Regions from separate parts of the Brevibacillus sp. HB1.3 genome, predicted to be linked through region 1. Evidence: predicted binding sites of a transcription regulator. Region 1 holds the regulator's gene; each other region holds the start of a gene.
What was found. The regulator LexA, encoded in region 1, represses DNA repair genes until DNA is damaged. The targets are predictions, from matches to a motif close to CGAACATATGTTCG.
Positions count from the first base shown of each region.

Region 2: HPY31_RS09355 (DNA polymerase IV) is a predicted target of LexA. The motif match lies at 1,478-1,491, and genes of this name have one in related genera.
Region 3: uvrB (excinuclease ABC subunit UvrB) is a predicted target of LexA. The motif match lies at 1,759-1,772, and genes of this name have one in related genera.

Region 1 is NZ_JABMIT010000010.1:23,513-26,796, reverse strand. It holds gene crcB (fluoride efflux transporter CrcB) at 1-248, opposite strand, end outside; gene HPY31_RS21300 (DUF896 domain-containing protein) at 344-541, opposite strand; gene yneA (cell division suppressor protein YneA) at 618-953, opposite strand; gene lexA (transcriptional repressor LexA) at 1,116-1,739, shown strand; gene HPY31_RS21285 (DUF456 domain-containing protein) at 1,790-2,275, opposite strand; gene HPY31_RS21280 (DUF4269 domain-containing protein) at 2,384-2,959, shown strand; gene HPY31_RS21275 (hypothetical protein) at 3,047-3,284, shown strand, end outside.
Region 2 is NZ_JABMIT010000003.1:359,003-362,286, reverse strand. It holds gene HPY31_RS09370 (MFS transporter) at 1-335, shown strand, start outside; gene HPY31_RS09365 (hypothetical protein) at 509-790, opposite strand; gene HPY31_RS09360 (YolD-like family protein) at 1,072-1,326, opposite strand; gene HPY31_RS09355 (DNA polymerase IV) at 1,552-2,790, shown strand; gene HPY31_RS09350 (YhjD family protein) at 2,787-3,269, shown strand.
Region 3 is NZ_JABMIT010000002.1:13,087-16,370, reverse strand. It holds gene HPY31_RS04790 (hypothetical protein) at 1-674, shown strand, start outside; gene HPY31_RS04785 (flagellar hook assembly protein FlgD) at 738-1,670, opposite strand; gene uvrB (excinuclease ABC subunit UvrB) at 1,851-3,284, shown strand, end outside.

The sequences.
Region 1 (3,284 bases):
ACTTCCAAGGAGAAGCTAGAGAAAGTCGTAAATCCTCCCATGACACCCGTTGCAAATAAGAGATAGAGTGTTGGAGATAAAATGCCCCGTTCTTTCCCTAGCACGAACAAGATGCCAATGATCAAGGATCCACAAACATTGACGATCCAGGTTCCCCACGGCCATTCCGGCTGATTTGCGAGTAAAGACAATAGGTAGCGCACTAGAGAGCCAACTGCTCCGCCAACCGCCACAGCTATCCACGCCATCGCTTTCCCCCCTGGCAATCAAAGCGTTATGTATGTCACAGAAAAAGACACCCTAGCGTCAAGCGAGGATGTCTGTCGTATCAGTAATTGTTATCTTACTGTTTTGGCTTATTTTCTTCAAGGTCTTCCACATAACGGATGGAATCCAAATTTGCTCTCAGTGAAAGCTTAACGGCGTCAATGTACTTTTGGCGCAATGCTTTTTGCTCGAGCTTTTCCTCTTCGGTTAAACCTTCTTCGCGAGATTTTTTGACCAATTCATTAATGCGTTTAATTTCTGCGTCAGATACCACTGCTGGTTCCTCCCACTCTGTAGTAGTGCCGCTTCATTATACCATATTCGAATAATCCCGCAAGACAGCCGAACACTTACGGCATATCAGGCATGATCAGAGTCTGACCCGGGTAAATCCAGTTGCTATCCAAACCGTTCGCTTCCTTGATTTCTATGATATAGTCACGCACATCCGTATGCTGATCTGAGTAGCGAACGGCTAACGACCATAGACTATCTCCGGATTGTACGATTACTTCTATGCCTTGTGGCTCGTCCATTGGCGAAGCAGCAAACACTAGTTCGGTCAATAAGTAAAAAAAGAGAGTAAATGTAATAAGAAACAAGAGTGCTTGACCTCTCGTGATACCAAAACGAACACGACGTTCTTCTTTCTTCTCAAAACGATTACGTACTGTCGATGAATTCATGATAATGGCCTCCTTACAAACATACGTTCTGTTCTCTTGTAAGCTCATCATAAATGAGAACATATGTTCATGTCAACAACGAAACGAACTTATGTTTGTCGAACGCAAGCTCCCATGGTATAATATAGGAAAATATGTTCGAGGAATCAGGGGTGTCTTTCTATGTCAAAATTATCGAGTAGACAACAAGCCATCATCGAGTTCATACGAAAGGAAGTTCGTGATAAAGGATATCCGCCTTCTGTACGTGAAATTGGAGAGGCTGTCGGACTCGCTTCCAGCTCAACAGTACATGGTCATTTGGCACGCTTAGAGAAAAAAGGCCTCATTCGTCGAGATCCTACCAAACCTCGCGCCATCGAATTGCTTTCAGATGAAGATCGTTTTCAAGACAATTTCGAAGACTCTGTCGTCCGTGTGCCAGTAATCGGAAAAGTAACAGCTGGACAGCCCATTACAGCCATTGAGGATGTGGAAGAATACTTCCCACTTCCAGACAATATCGTGACTTCCGACAAGGTCTACATGCTGCGCGTCTCCGGGAATAGTATGATTGATGCTGGGATTCTCGACGGAGACTACGTCATTGTTCGCCAACAGCACGTAGCGAACAACGGTGACATTGTCGTAGCCATGACAGAAGAAGATGAAGCGACCGTCAAAAGATTTTTCAAAGAAAAGAACCACTTCCGTCTCCAACCGGAAAATGCCACGATGGAACCGATCATTCTGGAGCATGTCACCATTCTCGGTAAAGTCATTGGTGTCTATCGCCTCATTCACTAGTTTCCACGTAAAAAAGGACAGCCTCGGCTGTCCCTTTTGTTTTCTATATGTTATCTGGCGATAAAAAACCAGATGATCATCGTAACTTGCAAGATGACTTTTACGACCGCACTGCCCAAAAATCCAATTAGTGAGCCTACTCCCGCTTTCACTGCTCGCTCCATCGATTGCTTCTGCACCATCAACTCTACGAGAACGACGAATACGAACGGCAAGATCAGCATACCAAACGGTGGGAAGACGAAAATCCCGAGGATAATTCCGGCGGCTGCAGCTATAGACGACCACTTGGACCCCCCGTACTTTTTCACGAAGTACATGTTCGTCAGCAAGTCAGCACCGTAAAGCAGAATGCTTAGAACGACCATTCCCCACCAAAAGGATGTCGGCAATCCCGCTCCCGGATCTGCAATAAAAAAGTGATAGAGCAAAAAGCCCGCCCACAGCAAGATCGTATCAGGTAAAACGGGTAAAAAAATTCCTGCGATGCTTAACAGGAACAATAACACAACCACGACCCACAAAAGTATTTCCATCCACTACACTCCCTTCATTTAGGTATACGAGTGACTACCAATTTCGTTGCGCACTTATTCACTTTTGTCTACACTATTTTAAAAGAAAGTAGACATGGGGGTAGTTTCATGAAAAATTGGCATGATCTCTCTTACTTGAGCAGAGGAACGATGCGCCAAAAAGCGGCGTGGGAAGCGATTCAACAGACGCATATCCTGGAAGTACTAGCCGATTACCGTCCAGTGCTTGCCGGAACCATCCCATTGGACATTGATGTTGAGCAAAGCGATCTGGATATTATTTGCGAGAGTCATGATCTGAATCAGTTTGAGCAGGTTGTTCGTAAAGCGTTTGGCTGCTTAACCAGCTTTGAAGTGACACAACTCGATCTAAAAGGGATTCCCACGTGCGTTATTTCGTTTTTCACAGCTAGCTTTTGGTTTGAATTGTTTGCTCAACCAGTTGCAGTCGAAAAGCAAAATGCTTATCGTCATATGGACATCGAAGCACGATTGTTAGATATAGGGGGCTTGGATGCTTGTATACATATCAGGGCTCTGAAGCAAGACGGACTCAAAACAGAGCCTGCATTTGCTCGATACTTTCATATTCCGGGTGATGATCCGTATGAGGCCTTGTTGCAATTGGAGTCGTTGACCGAACAGGAATTACGCCAAAGAGTTCAGCTCCTACGAAAGGATTAATCTGCTAGCAGATCTATCAACTTCCTGGAATCATAAGGGGTAAACAGCGACTGGTGTTGCAACTGATCATTAAGGAGGACATCCTATATGGATTGGCTGATAGAGATACCGTTCCCCTCTGGAGAGATTCGGGTAGAAACAAGCGTCGACATCTCATTTAGGAGATTCGAGTCAAGTGGGCTTCAGGAGCCTCCAGATTTTATCCATGATATCGTCCTACAATGGGTCATCGCCCCTTTTGTTGTTCATGAGCATACTGCTTATCGGATTCCGGCCCACAACGATCCCGAAATAGAAGAGTATGCTTCCGTCAATTTCACAAGCC
Region 2 (3,284 bases), on a different contig from region 1:
AGGTGAGCTTTACGACTCTGCTTATTTTTGGGATTGCGGTGTCCATCGCTTATCCGCTGTTTTCTGTGCCCATGCTCTCCACGATTTTTGATCTGATTGGCACGAACGAAGAAAGCGCACGCAATCGGGTCGAGTATGTCGTCCTCCGAGAGTTTGCTCTGGACGTTGGTCGGCTGGTGGGGATTTTGATCTTTCTGCTCGTAACGTCCTTGAGCGTCTCTCCTCTTACACTGAACTGGTTGATTCTGTGTATCGGAATCGGCCCACTCATCGCGTGGGTGTGCATGACCAAGCTATTCCGTCACGACCCTGCGACTAAAAAAGCAGACAACTGAACAAGTTTGCACCCATACCTTAACAAAACCCGCTTCGGCTGACTTTCCTAGCGGGTTTTGTCACTGATACTGATGTCCACCTTTATGAAAAACGTCGAGGTGTTTTTCACACAAAAAAACCTTTCCGACTTGGAAGCTTGCTCCTACAGGAAAGGTTGCGTTGTTTTTTTCGATTATGGTTGGACTACTTTTTCTTTCGCTTTCGTTACGATGTGGTGACCGAGCGGCAAGCCACGCTGCTCCAGCTCATCAGCTGTCACAATATGGAGCGTCTCACTTTTACACGGCATGGGCATCAATCCGCCCAATGGACTCATCACTCTTCCGATCGTGTCTGTCTCAATGAGCACGTACAGGCCTTTTTCCTCCAATTGTTGCATGAATTCTCCCCAACGCTTGGAAGTAATCTGATCGGCGTGCTTGGTGAATATGACACCCATTTCTTGTGCTAGCATGTAAAATCTCCTTTGTTCTATCCGTCAAATATATGCTTCAAAAGATAATCTAACAATACAGGGAAACCTCCCTTCTGGCAAAATCCGTGTAAGCCAAAAAAACACGAAAAACGGTTGTTTTTGACCGCTTTTCGTTTCAGGAATCTCACATCTTCCTCGCACACACCGTTTCAACGCGGCACGCTGTTTTTTGCCACTTGCTTTTGAAAAAGGGGCCTATTTTTGCCGATTTCTTGAGTAATTCTCATGTCTTGCCCTTCATGTACCTGCATTTCCTCGATTTAGAAGCTCGCTGCCAGCTCCACATGCAGCAGTCGGGCAAAAGGAACCCAGTGAATATCGGAGCCTTCCCGAAGCTTGAGGCGTCTCGCCGCTTGATCAATATGGATAATGTGGGCAGACAGACGTCGCGGCTCTCGCCTGTCATAATAAGGCAGCGTCAGGATGCTCTCTGTCTGGAACGCCTGCCATACCAGTTCGCTTAAGGCGCTGAGCTGCTCCTGATCCAGCTCGGGTGGTACATAGCGCGCAACCATTGACACCCCTCACTTAATGTTTAGCCACGCCTTTGCATACAATGGTCCCCGAACTCTATTTAGGAGTTCGGGGACCATTGTTTTATAAAAGCTTGAAGTAAATTTTGGAGTAGGAAAAATACTTGAGCTGGATGATTTAACCATTGTATTACGAACATACATTCGGTATATAATAAGAACATATTTTCGCATTAATTTGGGGGTGTCACTGTGGTGCCCGTAATAATGTTGGCGGATTGCCAATCATTTTATGCATCTGTTGAAAAGGCAGCACGTCCAGAATATCGCAATAGTCCCGTTATTGTGGCCGGAGATCCGGCCAGAAGATCGGGCATCGTCTTAGCAGCATGTCCTGTGGCCAAAAAGTTTGGAATAACTACAGCAGAAACATTGGGTCAGGCTCTCGCTAAGTGTCCTGATGCGGTCGTTATACGTCCTCGCATGCAGACTTATATCGATGTATCACTAATGATTACTGAGATCTTTGAATCCTTTACAGACTTAGTTGAGCCATTTTCAATTGACGAGCAATTTTTGGATGTGACCGGATCGCTTTCTTATTTTGGATCTCCAGAAGAAATTGCAAAACGAATACAAGTCAAGGTAATGATGTCTACCGGTGTCTGGATCAGGGTGGGTATAAGTTCAACAAAGATGTTGGCGAAAATGGCAACTGACATATGGGCTAAAAAAAGTGAAACGGGTATCTTCACACTTCCTAAAAGCGATATAGATAATCTGTTATGGCCTCAGCCCATCAACAAAATGTTCGGTGTCGGTTCACGGATGACGGCTCACTTTAACCGAATAGGCATTGCGACAATTGGCGATATAGCCAAACTTCCGCTTGGTGATTTCAAACGTAAAATGAAGCTTGTTATGGGTAAAAATAGTGATATACAAGCTGAATTGTATTGGCAAACTGCGAACGGCATAGACCCAAGCGCAGTTACACCAGGCACACATGATCATCAACAAGCTATTGGACATCAAATGACTTTGCCGCGTGACTATTCCCATAAGGAGGATATCGACGTCATACTACTTGAGTTAAGCGAAGAAGTTTGTCGCCGTTGTCGTGCCAAAGGCTATATGGGAAAAGTGGTATCCGTAGGAGCTCAAGGTGCTGACTTTGACAAACCTACGGGATTTTTTAGACAAATCACAATTGACGATCCAACCAATATCACCAATGAGGTGTTTGAAGCAGCTCGGAAGTTGTTTTATATCCATTGGGATGAACAACCGATTCGAAAGCTTGGAATAGTGGTATCAAATTTGAGCCGTGATGATGAATACCAACTTTCCTTCTTCGGTAATAGAGAAAGGTACAAAAGGCTAGAACGCACCACAGATCAAATAAAGAATCGCTACGGAAGCACAGCGATTTTGCGCGCATCTTCTTTATTGGGAGCAGCACAAGCTCAAGAGCGTAGTGCGAAAATAGGAGGGCACTATAGATGAGTAAAAAACTTCAGAATAATGGAAGATGGGAATCCAGTCGAATGATGCTTCCAGAACACCGGGAACAATACTTAAGCAGAAAGAATCAGCAACAAGAGCCGGTCAAACCAGAGTTGCCCAGCAAAGAAGAACTTGAATTAATAAGGGATTCTGTTCTTCTGCCGATGATCTTAACGATAGTCGATAAAAACAGTACAGAAATCGGCCTCTCATCCTATTCATTGAAAAATCTTTACCTCAAAGCTTCCCAAGTATTGATGGCACAAATCCATCTGGATCTAAGTGAGGTCAGGAAAAAACTGAAGGCAAAAAATATTAAAGTATTTCAAGAAGAACGCATAGATAGCGCGCTGTACTATCGGTTTGTGTGTCGAGGTTATGAGGATACCTTCGCTATAGTGCGTGATGTAGCACGAGCAGAAATAAGTATACGAATTTCAAAATATGTCTCTGATATGTTCAGAAATAGCGGCAAGTAGACCAGCGGCTGCGAA
Region 3 (3,284 bases), on a different contig from region 1:
TCATATGGGGAAATTTTGGTGAGGGGGTTCCCGATGCTGACAAGATATCTCGAATGGCTACCTTTCCTGAGGGAAGCAGTAATGGCGAGCAGCATCATCTTCTCGTGACGGATGCAAAGACTGGTGAACTGCTTGCATTTTCCACAAAGGTGAACAATCCGCAATGGTCTCATGTGAAAACGGATAAGAAGCGGGATCGGATGGAAGCGGATAAGCTTTTGAAAAGACTGACTCCGTCTGGAAGCAATCAGATCCAAATAACGGAGGATAGAGATGAAAGGTACACTTCGATCATAGCGGATCCCCTTGTGAACGGCATTCCAGTTTATGGGGTCAATCAGAGTGTGGAGAACGGGATGTATACGATTCGGATCGATTCATGGACGGGTACATGGGATCAGGTGAGCATAAACAAACCGGCCAGTGTCAAATACCCGGCCCGTTCCCAAGCCCTTAAAGAACAAGTGGCCATGACCCGATTATTGCAAACCTATCCACTCGAGCTGACCTATATCCACCAGCCAAATTATAAGAAAAACACGATTACCTGGAAGCTCGGCTATGACCTTTCGTTTCGCCAAACTCGCTCGCATTGCTTCTGCGGGGGAGAATCTAAAGTAGATGATACATTTTATGTGGATGCGATAACCGGAAAAGTGATCGTAAACGAATAGGAACTTGTAAAGAAAAAGCCGCCTTCTCCGATTTCGAAGATGTGCGGCTTTTTGTATACGATTCTAGGCAGTTGCTTCGAATCCTGTGATTTGATTGAGAGCGACTTTCTTATCATCCTGGAGGACGAATTCGACGACTCCGTTTTTCATGCTGACAGCTTTGACCACTCCAGAAAAAGGAGTATTGGAAGTGGTGCCGTCGGGGTTTGTCTGAGACTGGTTGTACGTGATGTTGTAGCCGATCATTTGCGCGTAGGCAAGGGAGTTGCCCATTGCTCTGTTTTCAGGTTTCACTGTCATGCCTACGATTTCTTCGGCTTTTACGGTTGATCCATTATCCAGTTGGAATTGTGCGGTACCGTTTTTGGTGGTAAAGCCAGTGATGACGCCATTCAAGATTTCATCAACCTTGGAAATGTCGTTTTTGGTATCTGGATTGCCATCCCGGTCGACTTCCTTTGTTACTTTATAGGAAATCTCACGACCGATCATTTCCATGTACTTCACGCTGTTGTCGAGCGTATTGCCGGCCAGACCTTGCGATTCCAATCCGGAGACGTCTGCCAGCGGAATCGGTGTCGATTCGCCTGCGATACGGAAGTAGATTTTGCCTTGATCCATGTAGACGGCATCAAGTACGCCTTCTTTCTTCTCCGTCTTCGTTTCTCCCGTCATCTCGTCTTTTGTAGTGAGGGAATACGAAGCTGTACGACCTACCAGCTTTTCGTACTTATCCAAAGTGACCATGCTGTTGTTCGATTGCTCCATCAGCGTGGTCATTTTTGTAATTTTTTCTACCATGGTCAGCATACTTGTTTGCTGGATGAACTGAGAGTTGTCCATGGGGGACATAGGGTCCTGATGCTTTAACTGCTCCAGCATGAGCTTCATAAAGGCGTTTTGGTCGAGCTCGGTGGAGAATTCTTTTTTGCCTTTATAGCTCATATGCGGTTGTATATAAGGGTTATTTTTGACGGTTGTTCCGTTATCTGACATGTCAATCCTCCCTGAAGGTGGCGAGTCTATCTGCGTATGTTTGTACTTCCTTCATCTTATATCGGAAAAATCGGTGGAAAGATGAAGACAAACGTTTGTTCGAATTTTGGGCTTAAACTAGCCGGAATTGTGTTATAATGGAAGTAGAAACAGTCATGCTATGAGGAGATGAACGAGGGAATGGAGCGTTTTGAATTGGTATCGGAGTTTCAACCGTCCGGGGACCAGCCAACCGCCATTGCCGAGCTGGTGGCAGGGTTACAGGCTGGCAAGCGACACCAGACATTGCTGGGTGCGACGGGAACGGGAAAGACTTATACGGCTGCCCAAGTAATTGCTCAGGTGAACAGGCCAACGCTCGTGATGGCACACAACAAAACTCTGGCCGCTCAGCTTTGTGCAGAGTTTAAGGAGTTTTTCCCGAACAACGCGGTGGAATACTTCGTCAGCTACTACGATTACTATCAACCCGAAGCATACATTCCCCAATCGGATACGTTTATTGAAAAAGACTCGAGCATCAACGAGGAGATCGACAAGCTCCGTCACTCGGCTACCAGTGCGCTGTTTGAACGCCGAGATGTGATCATCGTTGCCTCCGTCTCCTGCATTTACGGATTGGGTTCGCCCGAGGAGTATCGGGAGCTGCTCTTGTCTTTACGTGTTGGTATGGAAACAGGACGGGACGAGATATTGCATCGTCTGGTCGATATCCAGTACACACGCAACGATATCAACTTCACGCGCGGTACGTTTCGTGTGCGGGGTGACGTCGTGGAGATTTTCCCTGCCTCAGAGAGTGAGCAGGCGATTCGCGTTGAGTTTTTTGGAGATGAAATTGAGCGGATTACTTCGATTGACGTACTGACCGGCGAGATTTTGGGACAGCGTGATCACATTGCCATCTTCCCTAAATCTCACTATGTGACACGCGAGGAGAAAATGAAGCTGGCTGTCCAAAGCATTGAGGCCGAGCTGGAAGAAAGACTGAAAGAATTCCGTGATGCGGGCAAGCTCCTGGAAGCACAGCGACTGGAGCAGCGCACACGGTACGATATTGAGATGATGATGGAGATGGGATTTTGCTCCGGAATCGAAAACTACTCGCGCCATCTGACGGGACTGCCTGCCGGGCATGCTCCGTATACCTTGCTGGATTACTTCCCAGAAGATTTTATCGTCATGATGGATGAATCGCATATGACCTTGCCGCAGGTGCGGGGGATGTATAACGGTGACCGCGCACGGAAGGATGTACTGGTCGAACACGGATTCCGTCTGCCCTCTGCACGCGATAACCGCCCACTTAAGTTCGAGGAGTTTGAAGCAAAGCTGAAACAAGCGATCTACATTTCGGCTACGCCTGGTCCTTATGAGCTGGAGCACAGCCCGGAAATGGTGCAGCAGGTGATTCGTCCGACAGGCTTGATTGATCCAACGGTTACGGTACGTCCGATCAAAGGACAGATTGACGATTTGATTGGCGAGATTCAAGCCACGATTGCGAAAAATGAGCGAGTTCTCGTCACGACTCTGACGAAGAAAATGTCTGAGGATTTGACGGACTATCTGAAAGAAATCGGAATCAAGGTCCGCTATCTTCACTCGGATATT